Paraneptunicella aestuarii: one gene and its partner. The protein of the gene in region 1 interacts with the protein of each later gene in a pairwise test. Links are inferred from orthologs where the notes say so. Each region holds a gene or a part of one and is shown in the gene's direction. Other genes may lie near its edges. The genes, in order: hslR and rpsB.

The links.
Region 2: the proteins of hslR (region 1) and rpsB interact in binary tests that used the Escherichia coli proteins (3 or more experiments, as listed by UniProt). The link is inferred for Paraneptunicella aestuarii from one-to-one orthologs.

What each region holds. Positions count from the first base shown.
Region 1 is NZ_CP074570.1:140,339-147,120, forward strand. The notes cover bases 1,894-4,639. They hold hslR (ribosome-associated heat shock protein Hsp15), read left to right. Parts: upstream 1,894-2,937; coding sequence 2,938-3,342; downstream 3,343-4,639. Other genes in these bases: gspC (type II secretion system protein GspC), read right to left, coding at 1,894-2,403; hslO (Hsp33 family molecular chaperone HslO), read left to right, coding at 3,561-4,457. Also shown: type II secretion system secretin GspD, read right to left, coding at 1-1,472; more of gspC, read right to left, coding at 1,483-1,893; two-component system sensor histidine kinase EnvZ, read right to left, coding at 5,058-6,374; osmolarity response regulator transcription factor OmpR, read right to left, coding at 6,448-6,782. UniProt on the Escherichia coli protein: Involved in the recycling of free 50S ribosomal subunits that still carry a nascent chain. Binds RNA more specifically than DNA. Binds with very high affinity to the free 50S ribosomal subunit. Does not bind it when it is part of the 70S ribosome.
Region 2 is NZ_CP074570.1:1,170,387-1,177,383, forward strand. The notes cover bases 2,075-5,035. They hold rpsB (30S ribosomal protein S2), read left to right. Parts: upstream 2,075-3,171; coding sequence 3,172-3,900; downstream 3,901-5,035. Other genes in these bases: map (type I methionyl aminopeptidase), read right to left, coding at 2,075-2,730; tsf (translation elongation factor Ts), read left to right, coding at 4,052-4,924. Outside these bases: glnD ([protein-PII] uridylyltransferase), read right to left, coding at 1-1,876; more of map, read right to left, coding at 1,939-2,074; pyrH (UMP kinase), read left to right, coding at 5,128-5,880; frr (ribosome recycling factor), read left to right, coding at 5,895-6,452; uppS (polyprenyl diphosphate synthase), read left to right, coding at 6,485-6,997. UniProt on the Escherichia coli protein: Required for ribosomal protein bS1 (rpsA) to bind to the 30S subunit.

The sequences.
Region 1 (6,782 bases):
GTGATAATTGGCACTTCCTGACCCACAATAAAAAATGCTTCTTCATTGTCCATTGTGGTCAGATGAGGTGTTGCCAAAATGTTGGAGTTGGTATCGCTACTCACGGCTTGTATAACTGCGCCCCAGTCGTCTTTAATTACGCCTACAAGGAAGCCATTCACAGAGCCTAGCAGATTAGCTAACAGGGTAGGGTCGCCTTCCTGGGTTTCTTCCACTGGTGTTACGGTTCCAGTATCTGCACCGATAACATTGCTGCGGATGACTTTGTCGCGGGCTTGATCGGCTGCTACAGCTAATGAACCAATTGGCACTGTACCGTTGGTAAACTGCTGACCACCGCCTGCTTCTGTTGCCCATTGAACACCCAAACTGGTGCCGTCACCTTCAAAGACTTCTACTATGATGGCTTCAACCAGAACTTGGGCACGGCGTACATCCAACTGGCGAATAACTTCTTGCAGTGAAGCCATCATGTCGGGTTCTGCAGTGATAACCAGTGCATTGGAATCAACATGGGCATCAATACTGATATCTCGACCGCTGTTACGACGACGTGAACCGGCAGCGTTTCCACCTTTGTTTTCTTCTGCACTAATACTGGCGCTTACACCCTGAAGTACCTTCACCAAGTCTTCGGCTTTGGCATATTTCAAGAAAGTAACGCGTGTATTACCATTGGACTCAAGCTCTTTGTCCAAGCGTTCAACCAAGGTAATGATACGTTGTCTGGCTTTGATATCACCACTAACGATAACGCTATTGGTACGGTCATCGGCGACAATCTTGGGTTCCAGATTGGCTGGTGTCGCTTGCTTGGCCTGGGAATTATTGATGCTATCAATAATACGAACCATCTCTGAGGCTGAAGCGTATCTCAGTTTAACTATATCAACTTCACGGTCACCGGCCTGGTCTACACGTTCGATAATTTCTACCAATCGGTTTACTACTGCTGCACGTCCGGTGAGCATCATTACGTTCGATGGGTCGTGACTGATAACGTTACCACCGCCAGCCTGGTCGTTTAATTGGCGCAAAATAGGGGCTAGTTCGCGTACAGGGACGCTATAAACCGGAACCACTCGCGTGATCATTTCATCGCCGTCGAACACCTGACCGTCAATAACCGGAATATTCGATGTTTTGGCGTCTTTGTCGCGAACAACTTTCAGTACGCCACTTGGCATTTCTACAACCGCAAAACCGTACACTTGCAGAACGTTAAGGAAGAATTGGTAATACTGCTCTTCAGAAAGAAGATCGTAACTTCTTACGGTAATTTTACCGCGTACGTTAGGGTCAACAATGATGGTTTTTTTGAGGTTTTTACCAACAATATTAATAAACTCGGTGATTTCAGTGCCTTTGAAATTTGGCGAGTATTCCGCTGCAAAAGCGGGGCTGGCAACTGTCGGTAGTAAGAATACCGATGTCGCTAGCAGGGTTTTTAGGACTTGGGTGATAAGCCTCATTTTCTTATCCTTATTCATCTTGACCTTGTTCAGGAAGTTCAATCAGTACTTCTTCTTCAATGCCATTTCGCATCAAGGTGATTTGTAATTGTTGTGCCCGGGTTAGCACTTCAAACATTTGTTTAGCTTGTTCCTGGTCGGTTAAGTCCAAGCCATTAATGCTGGTAATAATATCGTTGGGTTGTAAAAAGCCTTCGCTAAATAAGCTCTTGTCTTTACCCGGATTAACACGGAAACCTTCGACATCTCCTTCGTTTTGCACTACCTGAATGTCGATGTAATCAACGAACTGTAGGGGTTTGTTACGCACATCATTAAGTTCTTTCAGGGGGACAGGGCTACGGTATTTATTCAGCACTTCGCGTTCAGGTTCTACTTCTCTTGCAACTTGTTCATCAACAAGTTTTTCAAAGTCTTCACCTTCCAGCATTAGCGTTTCCATTCGGGAACCGTTTTGAATGATGATTCGATCTTCGTAAACTTCGTGAACAGTTGCGTTAGTGCCCTCTACTTTCTCACCAATACCATAGGTTACCTGTGTCCCCTTGTTAGCAATAATAGCTGCGCCTGCCTGCGTTTCTGTAGAAGAAACAACACCAGTAAGTGTCAAATTCAAATTAGTCTGGGGTGCGTCGGTAACAACGACTTCTTGTTTCACCGGCTTTTCTTCGGCATTCCCAAACAGGTTTAAGCGTTGAATGCCGTTTATGTTTGCTGATTGTTGCTGGTTATTACGAGGAGTATTTCGAGCACTCTGTTGGTTTTGCGCGCTAGCTTCCTGTTCAGGTTCTGGAATAAACCGCCAGGTTATTTCTGCTGCCAACATCACCAAATAGACAACCAACAGCACGACAACAACAGTATTAATATACTGCTGGTATCGTTGCAAATACTGCCACATCTGATTGATGGAAATTCCGTTAGTTGTCATAAAAATTCGTCTTTTTGTCGTCTAAATTCCGAATGTTGTGCAAATCTCTACCCTGATGCAAGGCTGCACATAATAGATGGTCACAAAAAAGGGTACAACTCTAATGCAGACTAATTACAAAAAAATAACAAGAGAGGCGTTTTTTTTGTCAAATTCCATATACAAGGCATCAAGCTCACGATATCTAAAAGAGCACCAGACTCACACCTTAAGGCAATTCATTGAATGATTGCTGAACAGAAGCCTGTTACGAAATGTAATCGGTAATATATTTGCACATCATTGCTCTTTTGCCTAGAGGTGTTGGTACATTGGCTGGGAAATTATTTTTCTGAGAAAAATTCCAAGTTAGCATCGAAATGCTTAAAAAATGCTCATTCTGCAAAGTTTGTCGATTAAACAGTAGCAGTCAATCTACACTTATTTATATGCAGTAACTTATCATTTTTATAAAACCTGACCCAGTGGCTCGAAGCGCCGTAAAATTGAGGTATAATTCGCGGTCAAGTTGGGTAACTGAATTTTGGATTTATTATGGCTGATAAATCACAACCTTCTGACAATCCTCCGGTTCGCCTGGACAAGTGGTTGTGGGCAGCTCGATTCTTTAAAACGCGAGCTGTTGCCAGAGACATGGTTCAATCTGGTAAGGTTCACTATAACAATGCGCGCTCCAAACCCGGCAAGATAGTCGAGTTGGGTGCTATTGTTGTAATACCTCAGGGTTTCGATAATAAAGAGGTTGTCATTGAGGCTATTACTGACAAGCGTCAGGGAGCCGCTATTGCACAGACTTTATATAGCGAAACGCCTGAGAGTATCGAAAAGCGTGAAAAAAACAGATTGGCTCGCCAAACTCATAGTTTTCATAGCCCCAAACCAGATAACAGACCCGACAAAAAACAGCGTCGTGAGATTATTAAGTTAAAACACAGCTAAATAAGTGTGATTAACTGCAAGTCAGCCACAGAAATTTATCGCAGACTCGCCGTGAATCAATCCTTTGAGGCTCCACAGCCGCTTCGCCGATTCATTAAGTGAAAAGCAGGGCTGAGGGGCTGCTCAAAGCTTTCTGTTACTGATTGATAGTTTGGAACAGCTATTTAGCATAATCAATGGTGTTGAATTATTAGATTTTATGAATTTCCGGAGTTCCCTTGAGTAAACCTACACTAGACCAATTGCATCGATTTATCTTTTCTGATGCCAACATCCGTGGTGAGCTGGTTCAATTGAAAGATAGTTATCATTCCGTATTGGAATCTCATCCGTATCCACTTGCTATACAGCAACTGTTAGGAGAAATGATGCTGGCAACCAGCTTGTTGACAGCAACCTTAAAGTTTAAAGGTGAGGTTAGTTTCCAGATCCAGAGTGAGGGTGGCCTAAAGTATGCGGTTGTCAGTGGTACACATGATCAACAGATGCGAGCGATTGCCCGTTTTGATCAAAGTATCTCGGATCAGTGTTTTACTGAATTGGTTGATAACAAAGGCACTTTGGCGATTACTATCATGCCGGAAAAAGGGCAACAGTATCAGGGAGTGGTTGCTTTGGATAAGCCTTCGTTGGCTGAGTGTCTGGAAGGGTATTTTCAACAATCAGAACAGCTGGCAACAAAAGTGGTATTGCATACTCGTTTAAGAGGTGATGAAGCTGTTGCTGCTGGAATGCTGTTACAAGTGATACCTGAGTCCGATATTTCTCATCAAAATCAAAATGAGAGTTTTGAGCATTTATCCCAGTTAACTCAAACGATTACCTGTGATGAATTGGTGGATTTGCCTGTGGGGGATATTCTTCATCGTCTTTATCATCAAGAAGATGTACAGCTGTATGAACCTGTTCCTGTCACTTTTTCATGTAGTTGTAGCCGCGAAAAGATTGCTAATGCATTAGCCGGGATCCCTAGAGAAGAGCTTTGGGATATTCTGCAAGAAAAGGGTAGTATCGTAACCAACTGCCACTATTGTTTGGCTGAATATCAATTTTCTGCACAAGATATTGAAGAAATGTTTGTTGAAGAAATTGGTGATCCAGATATAAAACATTAAATGTGGTGGTTGAAATTTAGTTTTTGATATTTCAGATTGCCCATTCTCTATTTTTATTTAACCCATTGTTTTTAATGGGTTAAATAATCTATTTTTGTTTTCTTTATTATTATTTTACATTTGTATTTCTTGTTTATAATTTTTAATTCGATATGGAAATCACTTCCCCTCTTTGATTTATTCTAATAGCTGCTAAACTTCGATTATTAACAAGGAGCAGGGAATATACTTATGCTACGAAGTGAAGTTATTAGTACTTGTTTGGTTAATTCTGAATATTTTGATGATATGGAGTCTGCAAAGGTTGCAGTGAAGTCTCTGTTTTTACAGACTTTTCCAAAAGAGGACTTTAAAAAGTGGGATAAATCTATCCCGAATGATGAAGCACAATTTCATATTGAACGACTGCGAAATGAAACAGAAGTAGACTTTAAACACTTGGTAATGTCTCTTTCTCGACCCATTCACACGTCAGTATGATGATAGTGGTTCATTTGTAATGACAAGGCTGAGACCGTGTTGAGATGTTATTTGACGTTGGTTTTCAGGTGTATCCAGTTGTAGGTGCACTCAGGCACTCAGCCTACTATCTTTTTCACTTCATACCTTTTTGTAAGAGCGTTTCCCGTCTAGAGGAAGTGTTACCGTGGCAACAAGACCTTGCTCCGAGTGATTCTGTAATGTAATCGTACCGTTATGTAACTCCACTGCACGTTTAACGATAGCAAGACCTAATCCTGAACCTACTGAACCGCGCGCTTTGTCTCCCTGGGCGAAGGGTTTAAATAAGCCTTCTACATCGCTTTCCGGGATCCCTGTGCCGAAATCACGTACTGCAAAGGTTACGGTTCCCTGTTTAGGGTTATGGCTGGACGTAATAATGATTTCATCACTGCCATATCGAAAGGCATTTTCAATGAGATTATCAAGAATTCTTTTTATAGCGACACGACGAATATTAAAGCTGGGCAATGGATTGAGATCCAACGCAATATGATGGTGCCCTTCTATGTTTCGCGCTTGCACAGCTTCTTGAATGAGTTCGTTAATATCTGTGCTTTCGCTCTTCTCTGAACAATCCTTCCGTACATATTCAGTGAACTGATCGATGATGTCGTTCATATCCTCAATGTCGTGAATAATCCCGTCGCGGATCCATTCTTGATCTTCCGACATCATTTCAGAGGCTAACCTGATGCGTGTTAAAGGGGTGCGTAAGTCGTGTGAAATGCCGGCTGTGAGTAAAGCGCGGTCATCTTCCAGCTGTTTGATACCTTTCGCCATCTGGTTAAAGGTTCGTGTTACTTCGATAATCTCGCTGGTTCCCTCTTCTTTCAGTGGTGGCGGTATTTCGCCTTTGCCAACCGCAATGGCAGCATTGGACAAGGCTTGTAGTGGCCTGTTTAGCCGTCGCACGAATATCCAGCCGCCGGCAACACTCAAAATACCAATCACCAGTAAATAAATGGTGAGTGGTGAAATATCGGCCTCGCCCACTCCAGTCATTGGCACTGTTATCCAGATATTCGGCGCTTGTGGAGGATTTACCCAAAACATATAGGGATCTCCTGGCGTAATTCGAACTTCAGCCGTTCCACCCAGAGCGTCACTCATTTGCTTGGATAAAAACTGGTAATAGGTCGCGTTATCCAACCCGTTCGCTACAGCTCCTGCTTCCGTATAGATACGTATGCCAGTGGCTTCGAAGTATCGTTTGTGGAATGTTGGGCTGAGATGATCAACATCCTGCATGAAGAGGACTTTGATGTGGGTGGCCAGAAGGCTGTTGATTTGCTGATAGCTGGGGCGAATAAAGGTGTAAGTAACCGATAAGTAGGAAACGACCTGATTGATCAGCAAAAGAATGCCAATCAATAGCACGGTTTGACCGAATGCACTTTTAGGTTTTAAGTGCATGGGTTGATTTTTCCTGATAACAAAGCCGCCAAATTTGGCGGCTGATGATGTAATTTCAACGTAATTTCAACAATTAACTGGCTTGTGCTTGTTCTGTACCGTCTGGAACGAAAACGTATCCCAAACCCCAAACAGTTTGAATATAGCGAGGGTTAGTTGGATCTTCTTCAAGCATTCTGCGCAGGCGAGAGACCTGAACATCAATACTCCGCTCTAATGCACTGTAATCACGACCTCGTGCAAGGTTCATCAGTTTGTCTCGTGACAACGGCTCTCTTGGATGGGTCACAAGTGCTTTCAACACTGCAAATTCGCCGCTGGTTAGTGCCATCGGTTGCCCGTTATTGGACATTTCGCGAGTACCCAGGTTTAAGGTGTACTGAGCGAATTGAACAATTTGCTCTTCCT
Region 2 (6,997 bases), 1.0 Mb from region 1 along the record:
GCAAATCTACTTTATTTTGCAAACCATTCTCTAATGCTTTACTGGTCAGCAAATAGAGTTCTCTGAGCAAGGATGATTTCCAATCATTCCACAAGGTATCGTTGGTGGCTCGTATGTCTGCCAAGGTTAAGACATACAGATGATCCAGAAAATTCTGATTGCGCATGGCTGTGGCGAATTCCTGAATAACTTCAGGATCATAAATGTCGCGTCGTTGTGCAACCACGGAAAGCACAAGATGGTTTTCAACCAGCCAGGAAATTAGCTTGGTGTCTTCTTCTTCCAAATTGTGCATTTCCGCAAAGGCGGTAACGCATTTGGCTCCAAGCTTGGAGTGATCTCCCCCTCTGCCTTTGGCGATATCATGGAAAATGCCAGCAATAAACAAGAGTTCAGGTTTATCCATGTTGTTGATGATCCTGCCGCAACGCGGGAATGAGTCGTTGCGTGATTCATCGGCAAAATAAGCAAGTTGTTTGATTAAGCGATGGGTATGTTCATCAACTGTATAGGCATGGAATAAGTCGAATTGCATCATGCCAACAATATGATCCCATTGTGGCAAGTACGCCTGCATGATGCCGTGCTTATGCATTAAATCCCAGGGGAGACCAAAGAACCGGATGTCTTTCACCAGCTCTAAAAACAGTTCTCGGCACTCAGGAATTTCACAAAAATACTGAGCTGAGAAAGCACGGCGTCCATTACGTAATAAACGTAGCGTAGCGGAATGAAGTCCTTTGACGTCTGACATATTGGTGAGCAATTTAAAGAACGCCATAATGCGTATAGGACTATCAAACACACGGGAATTCAGCGGATATAACAAGCCATCGCGCAACTCGAAATCGTCGTTAACATGTTCAATAGTGCTCACTTTCAATGGCAAGATGTCTTGCTTGAAATGCTGCAACAACATGCCATTGAGCTCAGCGACACGACGAATAACGCGGAAGAATTCACGCATCATTTTTTCTACCGCAGGTTTGTCGTTACCTTGATCTTGCTCTTCATCGTAGTAACCCAGCTTGCGAGCGATATCGGCCTGATAATCGAACAACAAGCGATTTTCATTACGCTTGGTATGTAAATGCAGCGTGAAACGTATATCCCACAGCTTTTTACGGCAATCGTGTAATTCGGTAAGCTCGTCTTCGGTGAAGTAACCATGCTCAACCAACTCTTTACCGGTAATAACATGGAAGTGCTTCTTGGCAACCCAGCCGATGGTTTGGATGTCGCGTAAACACCCCGGGTTTTCCTTTACATTGGGTTCCAGGTTGTAAGAAGTATCGTTGAACTTGGCATGACGATTTTGTTGTTCTTCGTACTTTGCCAGAAAGAAATCCTGACTACTCCAGAATTTTTTGCTGTGCACTTTATCTTGCAATGCTTCAAAGTTGCTATGGTCGCCAATGAGCAAACGAGACTCGATAAGGTTGGTGGCAATGGTGATATCTTTTCTTGCTAAGTCGAAGGTCTCATTGATAGTACGTACTGACTGACCTATATCCAGCCCGATGTCCCATAACAAGGTGATGAATTCCTGAATCTTCTCTTGCTGATCCTTGCTTAAGGATTTTTTGCTCAGGATTAACAGGTCAATATCGGAGTAGGGTTGTAAATGGCCTCGACCATACCCACCTACAGCAATCAGGCTGATTGGCTGCTGATGCAAATCCATCAAGCGCCAGATGTGACACAGAAGGGCATCGACAAATGCCGCTCTACCTTCAACCAGCGAAACAATGTTTTCTGTGCCATTGTATTCGGAAGTGAGCCAGTCGTAGCAGTTGGCAATACAGGTCTTAAAGGCCTCACGATTTTCAACTGAACTAATCAGTTGAATCTGACTAAGCAAACTATGGCTGCTCATTTACTGCTCCGAAAGGTTAAATAGATAGAGAGTTCCCTGGCGAAGCCTTAAGAAAATAAGTCCTAATGAGAGATAATACGATCGATCGTTTCTTCTTCTCTCAAGGTAAGAATTTCACAACCATTAGCAGTCACTAAAAGCGTATGTTCCCACTGAGCACTTAAGCTACGATCTTTGGTAACCACCGTCCATTCATCACGTAATAGCTTACTGTGACGTTTTCCGGCATTGATCATGGGTTCAATAGTAAAGCACATGCCTTCTTTTAGCACTTCACCAGTGCCAGGTACGCCATAATGCAGGATTTGAGGATCTTCATGGAACGTAGCACCGATACCGTGACCACAGTATTCGCGTACAACTGAGTAATTGTGGCCTTCGGCATGTTTTTGAATAACAGACCCAATATCACCCAAACGGCATCCGGGTTTCACCATTTCAATGCCTTTGTATAAGCATTCTTGAGTCACTGCGATTAAGCGTTCCGCTAGAATCGACGGTTTACCCACAACGAACATTTTAGAGGTATCGCCGTGATAACCATCTTTAATAACAGTGACATCAATATTGAGAATATCGCCGTCTTTCAGCTTTTTATCTGTAGGAATACCATGACAAATCACATGATTCAGTGACGTACAAATGGATTTTGGGAACGGTGGGTGACCATAATTCAACGGTGCAGGAATGGCTTTTTGCTCATTAACAATATAATCATGACAGATGGTGTTAAGTTCGTCTGTCGTGACGCCTTTTTGCACATACTGACCAATCATTTCGAGGACTTCAGCGGCTAAACGACCCGCAACGCGCATTTTTTCGATTTCTTCTGGAGTCTTTATAACAATAGACAAAACGGGATTCTCAGTGTTCGATTTATAGAAATTGCCTGCATTTTAACTAACGGGAGCCCCGCTGTACATGGCTGAGACAGGGGGAAACTAAGGAAAATGACTCATCACTCCCTGTTTTTGCCAATAAAATCAAATTTCTTAATGTTATTGAGAGGGAGTGGAGTAGACACTTCAAGGCATTTTTTGTCAGCAATTCAAGCCTAATCGTAGCCCAACGGTTGTTAAAAATACTAGTTCATGGTATAAAGCGCCGCGCATTTTGGTTGCTGGTTTTTGGCATTAATTTTTGTGCTGACAATCAGGCCATTTATGCGTACATAATTCATTTTTTAACACACACATACATCGACACGACTGTCGGGGTGTTTCGGCGTTGATTTCTATGCCGGGATCGAGAGTTGGGATGTATGGAGGCATAACCCCATATAAGAGGAAAATCTAATGGCTAATGTGTCAATGCGCGACATGCTACAAGCAGGTGTTCACTTCGGTCACCAGACTCGTTACTGGAACCCGAAAATGAAGCCTTTCATCTTTGGTGCTCGTAACCGCGTTCATATCATCAACCTTGAAAAAACCGTTCCAATGTTCAACGACGCAATGAACTTCTTGTCAAGCGTATCTGCCAAGAAAGGTAAAGTATTGTTCGTTGGTACTAAGCGTGCAGCTGGCGAAGCAGTTAAAGAAGCTGCTCAAAAGTGTGACCAATACTACGTTAACAAGCGTTGGTTAGGCGGTATGTTGACTAACTGGAAAACAGTTCGTCAATCAATCAAGCGTTTGAAAGAATTGGAACAGCAATCTCAAGACGGTACTTTCGAGAAAATTACCAAGAAAGAAGCTTTGATGTTGCAAAGAGAGATGGAAAAGCTTGAAAAGAGCTTGGGCGGTATCAAAGACATGGGCGGTCTTCCAGATTGCTTGTTTGTTATCGACGCAAACCATGAGCACATTGCTATTGCAGAAGCGAAAAGCTTGGGCATTCCAGTTGTATCTGTAGTTGATACTAACAGCAACCCGGACAACATCGACTTCCTGATCCCAGGTAACGATGACGCTATCCGTGCTGTACAACTTTACTTGAATGCAGCAGCTGACAGCATCAATGCTGGTCGTAACGATAATATCGAAGTTCAAGCTGAGAGCGACGATTTCGTAGAAGCTGAGTAATAGCTCGCTTGCTCGGATCATCTGCATGGTCTGAAGCAATTAAATAATGAACAGGGGCGTAATGCCCCTGTTTATCAAAGAATTTCTGATGGCAGGTAGTGAGAAGTGCAGCAGCCTGTCGCAATTAAAATTTATCCTGAGGAAAGCAAAAATGGCAGTGACTGCAGCCCTTGTAAAAGAACTTCGTGAGCGTACCGGCGCTGGTATGCTTGACTGTAAAAAGGCACTGGTTGAAACCGATGGTGACATCGAGTTGGCAATTGAAAACATGCGTAAGTCTGGTCAGGCTAAAGCCGCCAAGAAAGCCGGACGTATCGCGGCTGAAGGTGTTATCCTGGCTAAAGTGGCTGACGGTGTTGCCACTATGATGGAATTGAACTGTGAAACTGACTTCGTTGCTCGTGACGAAGGTTTCCTTGCTTTCGGTGACAAGGTATTGAACCTTGCAGCGGCAAACAAAATCAGCGACATCGAAACGTTGAACAGCAGTGAAATCGACGGTACAACTATTTCTGACATGAGAGACACCCTTGTTGCGAAAATTGGTGAAAACATCAATGTTCGTCGTGTTATCTCTGTTGAAGGTGATAACCTGGGTACATACATCCACGGCGGCCGTATCGGTGTTGTTGCTATCCTTAACGGCGGTGATTCTGATTTGGCGAAAGACGTTGCAATGCACGTAGCGGCTAGCAACCCTCAATTCGTTAAGCCTGAAGATGTACCTGCTGAAGTTGTTGAGAAAGAAAAAGAAATCCAGTTGGAAATTGCGATGCAGAGCGGCAAGCCTGCTGAAATCGCAGAGAAGATGGTTCTTGGCCGTATGAAGAAATTCACTGGCGAAATCAGCTTGACTGGTCAACCTTTCGTTAAAGATCCTGGCACAATGGTGGGTGATTTGCTGAAGCAAAACTCTGCTGACGTGATCAACTTCATCCGTTTTGAAGTGGGTGAAGGTATCGAGAAGAAAGAAGAAGACTTCGCCGCAGAAGTTGCAGCTCAAATGGCGGCAGCTAAAAAATAAGTTGTAGTCCGACTTTTGTCTTTAGATGGAGTCGGTTACACTACCAAGAGGCACCTCAGCAGGGGTGCCTTTTCGTAATTGCGGTACTGATTTGGCCTGTTTAGGTTCAATCAGGGTTAAGATGTGGTTATATATAACTAGCGCTTTACTTAACCAAGCTCGTCATTTTAAACGGTAATCTGGTGAAGGGGACATCCGATTCAATGGCCGATTCAGCACAAAACAAAGCAAATGCTAAAGCTAAATACAATCGTATTTTGTTAAAATTGAGCGGTGAAGCGCTTATGGGTCAAGAAGGCTTTGGGATTGATCCTAAAGTTCTAGACCGAATGGCCTCTGAAATTAAGGATATTCTGGCATTAGGGGTTCAAATAGGATTGGTTATCGGGGGCGGTAACTTATTCCGTGGTGAAGGTTTGGCCAAAGCCGGTATGAATCGTGTGGTAGGTGACCACATGGGCATGTTGGCAACCGTAATGAATGGTCTGGCAATGCGAGATGCGTTGCACCGGGCAAATGTTGGAGCCCGGTTGATGTCGGCAATACCTTTGAATGGTGTGTGCGACTCTTATAACTGGGCCGAGGCCATTAGTTTACTACGTGCAGGCAAGGTTGTTATTTTTTCTGCCGGTACAGGTAATCCATTTTTTACTACCGATTCTGCGGCATGTTTGCGCGGTATCGAAATTGAAGCGGACGCAGTATTAAAGGCCACTAAAGTTGATGGCGTTTACGATGATGATCCGGTGAAGAACCCAAATGCAGTGTTACATTCTCGTTTGGGATATCAACAAGTTCTAGAAAAAGAATTAAAGGTAATGGATTTGGCAGCATTTACGCTTGCCAGAGACCACAATTTGCCTATTTGTGTGTTCAATATGAACAAACCTGGCTGTTTGCGTGCAGTAATAGAAGGTGAAGCAGTAGGTACTCTAATTACCAATGAATCAGAATAATTAAGGGGTGAGCAATGATTGATGACATCAAATCTGATGCTGAACAACGCATGGAAAAAACTATCGCGGCATTGAAAAGTAATTTCAGTAAAATTCGTACAGGACGAGCACATCCCAGTCTCCTGGATAGTATTGTCGTGTCTTACTATGGTACTGACACGCCTTTAAGACAGTTGGCTAACGTTATCGCTGAAGATTCCAGAACCCTTGCTTTGACTGTATTCGATAAGAGTGCGACCCAGGCAGTGGAAAAAGCCATCATGATGTCGGATTTGGGCTTGAACCCTATTTCTGCTGGCACCACAATGCGTATCCCTATGCCGCCGCTGACTGAAGAACGCCGTAAAGATCTGATTAAAGTGGTTCGTGGTGAAGCAGAGCAAGGCCGTGTAGGTATTCGTAGTATTCGCCGTGATGCCAACAACGACTTGAAAGAATTGTTGAAGGAAAAAGAGATCTCGGAAGATGAGTCTCGTAAAGGCGAAGAAGTGATTCAGAAGCTAACAGACGCTAATATCAAGCATGTTGATGATCTGTTGGCGATAAAAGAAAAAGAACTAATGGAAATTTAGTCGCTGTATTTTTCTCGATGAGTAATTCTACAATGCCACGTCATGTGGCCATTATCATGGACGGTAATGGACGCTGGGCCAAACAAAAAGGGAAGTTGCGCACTTTCGGGCATAAAGCCGGGGTTGAATCAGTGCGCAGCTCCGTTCGCTATTGTCGTAAGCATAATATTGAATCATTAACTCTATTTGCTTTCAGCAGCGAAAATTGGCTACGTCCTGTTCAGGAAGTGAGTACCTTAATGGAACTATTCAACCTTGTGCTGGGTAGTGAAGTTAAAAAGCTGCATAAAAATGATGTTCGGCTGCGTGTGATAGGTGACATCTCTCGCTTTGACACCAAGTTGGTGAACAAGATCATGGCTGCCGAAGAGCTAACAAAAGATAACACCTCGCTTACCCTGAATATTGCTGCCAATTACGGTGGTAAGTGGGAAATGGTGAATAGTTGCAAGAATCTGATTAAATCCGTGAAGGAAGGATTAATCGACATCGACGCTATTGATGAATCTGTTTTTGAACAACAAACCTCATTAGCTGGGCAACCC